Regions from separate parts of the Methanobacterium petrolearium genome, predicted to be linked through region 1. Evidence: riboswitches for the same ligand, from Rfam matches in the RefSeq annotation. Region 1 holds a riboswitch; the other holds the start of a gene.
What was found. Region 1 has a riboswitch for fluoride ahead of J2743_RS10285 (cation:proton antiporter). Riboswitches for the same ligand answer to the same signal wherever they lie in the genome.
Positions count from the first base shown of each region.

Region 2: another riboswitch for fluoride. It lies ahead of J2743_RS08035 (prenyltransferase/squalene oxidase repeat-containing protein); the one in region 1 lies ahead of J2743_RS10285 (cation:proton antiporter).

Region 1 is NZ_JAGGKL010000011.1:68,976-72,376, reverse strand. Features, by position in the region: gene J2743_RS10295 (MFS transporter) at 1-217, shown strand, start outside; gene J2743_RS10290 (carboxymuconolactone decarboxylase family protein) at 428-1,012, opposite strand; gene J2743_RS10285 (cation:proton antiporter) at 1,072-2,271, opposite strand; fluoride riboswitch at 2,452-2,517, opposite strand; gene nikR (nickel-responsive transcriptional regulator NikR) at 2,797-3,204, shown strand; gene J2743_RS10275 (YhgE/Pip domain-containing protein) at 3,288-3,401, opposite strand, start outside.
Region 2 is NZ_JAGGKL010000007.1:100,215-103,615, forward strand. Features, by position in the region: gene eno (phosphopyruvate hydratase) at 1-544, opposite strand, end outside; gene J2743_RS08035 (prenyltransferase/squalene oxidase repeat-containing protein) at 571-1,422, opposite strand; fluoride riboswitch at 1,438-1,504, opposite strand; gene J2743_RS08040 (VOC family protein) at 1,608-1,958, opposite strand; gene J2743_RS08045 (hypothetical protein) at 2,069-2,455, opposite strand; gene J2743_RS08050 (magnesium transporter) at 2,983-3,401, opposite strand, start outside.

The DNA.
Region 1 (3,401 bases):
TGCCTCTGGATTATATAACTCCTTTAAAAACTCAGGTTACTTGGTAGGAACTGCTTTAATAGAAGTTTTACTATTAATCAGAATATTCGGAGGGTTGGCAACTGGTATGGAATCATCCAGCCTGGCTGGGAATATGACCACAGAACCGGTCCAGGATAGTCTGTTCAGCTACGTGGAGACAATGCATACACAAACACCCCGGATATCCCAGAGTTAATGCCTGAAGCCACTCAGATAGTGGATTCTACAATTAGCTAGGTAATGAAACAAACATTCACTGCATTATCATTAATCTTGATTTTAGGATTTATCACCAGCATAATTGGAATTTGATGTGTTTATTAAATGTTTTTAGTGAGATTATGATTATTTGAATTGGAATAATTATTTAAAAAAGATAATAACTAAATTTGGCCAAGATGGTTGTTTAGAAACTTATAATCGGCTTTTTTAACAGATTTGCTATTAAAGCGTGGATGAAAGAAACTGGTATAAGGAGAGTTCCTAGGATCATGGTTAATTCATAGTGCAGACTACTTCTTGGATCAGCTTGCCCCTGAAATCTGTTAAAAAAGGAACTCCATGGAATACCATAAGTATTTCCAATCATGATCATGCGGATAGAACCAAGTATGCCTTTTGCTTGGGATGTGCCATAAATTTGTACAATGCGTTGCCATGATTCCATGGTAGGGTTTCCCCTGGTATCAGCATAGTGCTGTGCAAACATGACTGCTGCCACCTCATCATCAGGAACATCATCCATAATCCCAGAAAGCATATTTTGGATTTCCTCCGCGGTCATTCCACTTTCAAGAGCCCTTTTAGTATGGGCGTAAGAGCATATAGCACACTTATTTACTTCAGTCACAGCAAGCATGATCCTTTCAGTGAACTGGGGGCTTATTTCCTTGTTCCTTCTTGCCTTGAAAAAGTATTTTAAGGTTCTTACCCCATTATAAAAGATCCAGTATGATTCTTTAACTGTGTAAAGTTTTTTACCAAATTTCATCTTTCCCCATTTTTGATAAGTTATTGTTTGATCTAATTTTTCTTGATACCATTTATTAATTATTTTTCAGGTTCAAGAGCTTTTTCACCATATAAACTGACTGCAAATGATCCTAAAGGTGCTGTGAATAATATGGCAATTACCGCTATGGCTAGAATAAGCTGGCCAGATGCAACCCCCATGGAAAGAGGTATGGCACCAATAGCTGCTTGTACAGTGGCTTTGGGAGTGTAAGCCAGAATACAGAAGATTTTTTCCTTTAAATTAAGATTTGAACCCATCAAAGATATGTAAACACCTGCACTGCGAGCCATTAACCCAATTAGGATTATGGTTACACCGATTAGTGCATATGATGCTGCGAGATATATGTTTACCTGAGCACCCACCAAGACAAAAAGCAGTATCTCAGCAAATATCCATATCTTATCCAGTTTATCAGAAATTTCCATTCCAATTTCAGGCATTCTTTCTAGTATCACAAACCCAATCACCATCACTCCCACTAATGCTGCTATAGGTACAATACTACTTAACACATCCCCCAGATTCTTTAACAGGATTGCTGAAGCCAGAATAATAAGCGTTTTTTCAGTGTTACGTATGCTAAAATGTTTGAATAGATATATTAAGAGTAATGCGATTACTAATCCAAACAAAATTCCAAATATGAATTGTATAGGAATACTAACAACAGTCATCAAGTAGTTTAGCTGTTGACCTCCATATATGCCTAAGAATATTGAAAAAATAGTTATGGAAACAACATCATCAACTGATGCACCGGTTAATATTATCAAGGGGATTCCTTTTTTTGTTCCCATCCTTCTTTTTATAAATGATAACATTTGGGGGACTATTACAGCTGGAGAAACTGCTGCGATGATAAAACCTAACATTCCAGCTTCTATAATCGGTAGGCCTAAAAGGTAATGGGCCACAAACGTTACAGTAAGTCCTTCTATCACATCAGGAATGAAACTCATTTTGATAGCAGACATTCCCACTTTTCGCAGGCTCTCCATATGAATTCCAAATCCTGCTCTTAAGAGAATTATTATAAGGGCGATTACCCTTAAATCTCCAGATATGTTTAAAATGGCTTTATCAATTAAATTCAGACAGTAAGGACCTATTATTATTCCTAAAATAAGCATTCCCAATAGTCCAGGTAGTTTAAATCTGTTGAATATATTTCTGAAGAACAAACCAAGTAATATGATAATAGCTACACTAAAGGCAACGTACTGAAATTCCATTTAAATCACCCCCTCCAGATGCATTATATATATTTGGGGATTTGTGGGCAAATTAAATGATCTAAAGAAAATCATACCAACTTCTTTGGTTTTGTTAAAATCAAAACAAAATAAACTGCATTCTAAAAAAGAATCTTTTAATAGGGTTAATTCCAACAACATTAGCTTCTTCCTCTTTATTGTTTTCCAGGAGTCATCAGCTGTTTTTATAAGCAGTTAATGGTGAACCCCATCACCAAATTGTATTATTACGTTCATCATATAAATAGTTTAAAAAATTGAATTTTTCAAGGTAAAACTCTAAAAAAATAGTATCCTTTTACTTATAAAATTCCCATTCAATCTTATAAATCTCAATTAACTCTTATGAATCAACATTAACTCCCATGATCTGAAATCAACCAACAAACCAGAAAATTATATACAATTGATAATTTTAATAAAATTTTTGTTGATAATGGAAATATTTAATAATTAATAATTTAATAATAGTAACAATACACATATTAATATTTGGTGGTTGCAATGAGAATTAGCATGTCCTTACCTAAAAAACTGTTAAACGACTTTGACGAAGTCTTAAAGGATAGAGGGTACACTTCAAGATCTAAAGGAATTAGAGATGCCCTGAAAGATTATATAGTGCGTTATCAGTGGATGAGAGACATGGAAGGTGACCGTGTGGGGATAATTGCCGTTATCTACAATCATCACTCCACTGGAGTGATGGAAGATATTACTAATACCCAACATCTGTTCAGAGAATATATAAACGCCACCATGCATCTTCACATGTCTGAAAAAAACTGTCTTGAAGTTATAATAGTCAAAGGAAATGCTGCCAAAATCCGTGACCTCACTGAACAAATTATGAGACTTAAAGGAGTAGAACATGTTAAATTAACCACCACTGCTGGTGGAAAAAATGAATAAACTTATCCAATTTTAGGAAATTCCCTGCATAAAAATCCATACATAACATATATCAAAGCAAACTCCACAATCAAGACTATTCTCTAAAACAGACCACTCTCTTTTAACTTATTTTCAGCCCATTGTGCAGGTTTATCCATTTTTTCTTTAATTAACAGAGTTAATCCGAAGGCCAGTACGGGAAATAGAGCCAATGA
Region 2 (3,401 bases), on a different contig from region 1:
TTCTTTTATGAACACTGGAATTGGCAAAAACTGCTTCGCTGATGTTTTGAGCACCCACTGGCACAACCAGAAACTCCTGTATGTCAGGTGCGTTTTTACCTGCGTGTGCCCCTCCATTAATCATATTCCCCAGGGGATAGGGAATTTCATTTTTCAACTTACCTCCCAAAAACAGGTATAATGGAATATCATGGGATGAAGCTGCTGCTTTTGCCACAGCAAGAGAAATCGCCACAGTGACATTACCACCTAAAGAAGATAAGTTGTCAGTACCATCGATCTTTTTTAAAATATCATCAACCAGAACGATTTCCTCAGCATTTATTCCCACTAATTCTGGTTTAACCCGTTCTGGAAATGCGTTAATTAATTTATCAATTCCTGCTTCTGGAAATGCCACTACTTCCAATGCACCGGTACTGGCTCCACTGGGCGCTGCAACTCTTCCAAATCCAGATTCAGTTGTTATATCTATTTCCACAGTTGCGTTTCCCCTACTGTCTAAAATTTTTCTTATTTCAATGTTTTCAATAGCACTACTCACATAAAACACCCCTCTATATTGATTTTTTACACTGCAACATTTATAGAAAAATTTGATAGCTGTTTGATAATTTTTAGAATATGTAAAGCTTTGAATGTGTATTCCAACTCGGATATTCCCATATATTTAGATCTCCTGAAACCTCCATTGATATTTTGAAGACTCCAAATAAAATTTCCAGTTACACCTGGTTTGATAGGTTGATTATTTAATATTTCACAGATCTTCATGCCGGCATACGTTGGTTCTATATAAGGTGGATATACATCCGGTATAAATGTAAAACCACCTTCTTTAGTTAGACATTTACCTACAAATTCTCTAATTGAATTTTTCATCCTAATCAATGATGGATCGATTAAATTCAATGATTCCAGAGCAAGATAGGTAGACACGATATCAGATCGACCCATTCCAAATCCCCCATCATCATTTTGATGGGGTAATATCCAGTCTACAACCTTACAAAAATTATCTAGCTGTAAAAGATATGATATGATGGTGTGAAAATATACAACTTCAAAATTTGCAAACTCAGTTTTAGAGTTTAGTTGTGTGATGTAAGATTCCGGAACTGTTATTTCTTCATTGAAAATATCCAAAATGTTCAGTCGATAAAACACTCCGGAAATACCATACATACGGTCTTTTTGCAGTTTTTGAATCCAGTTAATTGTATTTTCCTTATTATAAGGTTCCTCATTGAACATTTGAAGAATTTTCAATCCATAATAGGTGTTTTTAGTGTCAGGAAGACCTCTGTATAGAGTAAATCCACCATCTTCATGTTCCCGGTCATGCACAAATTTTAAAACTTTGTTGGCATATTCAGAACAAGGTATGAATAACAAATTTTCTTTAATAATTTTATCAGCCAATGTAGCTTCCTCCTTGAATTAACAGGAGTCATCAGCTTAAAAAAATAAGCGGTTAAAGGTGAACTCCATCACCAGTATCTACTATGTTTGATGTACCATAAATAACTTAAGTTGGAAAATTTGGATATATGCTACATTTCTAATTTCAGGCAGTTATTCCCCTATAGGTGAAAAAATAAGGGAGATTAATTATGTTGAATTAACGCTATTCTGGCTCCGTTAGGATCTTCTATAAATGCAAGTAATCCTACGGTTATAGGGGTGGGGTCCATGGTGATTTTAGCCCCTTTGGCTTTAAGCTCCTTAATCGTGGTTTTTAAGTCTTCAACTTCCATTCCTATTGAAAACAGTCCAGGTTCATCCTGTGGATTTTGAATAATTTCCACCATAGTCTCTCCTTCACCCTTAAGTAATGTGATTTTCCCGGCACGGCCAAGATCGTACCTGCTATCTATTTCAAATCCCATAACTTCTGTGTAAAATTTTATGGACTCATCCATATCTTCAACTATTATGGTTGTGTATTTTATTTTCATATTCCAATCACCATTTCCTGGATTTTCATCATCACTTCTTTATATGAAATGGAAAAATCCAATAAATATGTATGTAAATGTCAAAACTGTTCAACTATTTTTCCGGGTTTTTAACCGTTAGTTGAGATAAAAATAAATGTAATAATAATTATCACCACAACAATTGCAATGATGATGAAAAAAGGGGTAAAATCTTTGACAACATCCATTTTACTGGGCATTATCTGGATATTGTTCTCCTCCGCTAATCTGGTGATATATTCGTTGGCTTCCTTAGGGGAGGTTAAAGTCACCCTTTCATAGAGAGCTGTGGCGAATAATGGGCCAAAACCCTCCTCCTGAAGGTTTTCTATTAAAATTTCATCCAATCTACCAGGATCATCCTTCAGCTGAGTGTAATCGTACATGCAATTGGCACAGAAATATTTACCCTGTCTTTCTATAAGCAGGCCTTTGTTCCTACACTGGGGACATTTAAGGTAAATAGTGGATTTCATAGTATAATTATGAATTTTTCAGTGGATAAATATTAGGTCAGTCATATAAATTTTATATTTCAAAATCAGGTTTCCAAAAAAAATCTCAGATATTAGTGTTTTTTGATCAAGTGGGGTATATGTGTTACACTGTTTAGTGCATAGATTAAGGTTTTTTGATTCTGTTCATTAATTTTAAAAAAATCTTCAATTATTTTTCCAGCTAAATAATTACGGGTCTACCAGAATCCAGAGTATAACAATGGATCTAAAAACTGCACAGTACTATTCCGGTTATCAAAGCTATTGCAAACACTACCACTAATATTATGGTTTCTTTATTGTCCATTAATTGTCCTCAATTTTAACAGTTGATCTGTATCATTTTTAGCATTAAACTCATTAAATGTCCCACTATTTTTATTGTCATTATCAAAAAATTTATAGGGCATCAAATGTTTAGGTCAAACTAAAATATTGTTTTACATGTACAATATATTTATCCATTTTTGGGGATGTTCCATGTTCAAAGTTTCATCTGACTGATTTTAGGGAGTGGGAAGTAAAGCCAGGGCAACACCCAGATAAATGGCTAACGTGGCAATATCACTGAAAATTGTGGCCAGAGGACCAGTGGCTAATGCAGGATCATAGTTGAATCGTTTTAAAATCAGGGGTGCCAAGGTGTTTATGCTTACCGAGGCAAGGATGCTCATGAAAAGTGCTAAAAATATGATTATTCCCAGAGTAAGATTTTGTCGGGTTAAGTAAGCCATGAAACTGGCAAATAATCCTGAAACAGCTGCCAGTGCCGTGGCCACCACCAGTTCTCGGGTGAGGTACTTTCCAACATTGAGTTTTGTGTCCAGGGCCATGCTACGTATGATCAATGCTTCGGTCTGGGCTCCTGCAGCATCACTCATGTATACCATCACTGGAATGAAACTGGCCAGAGCAATGAAACTGC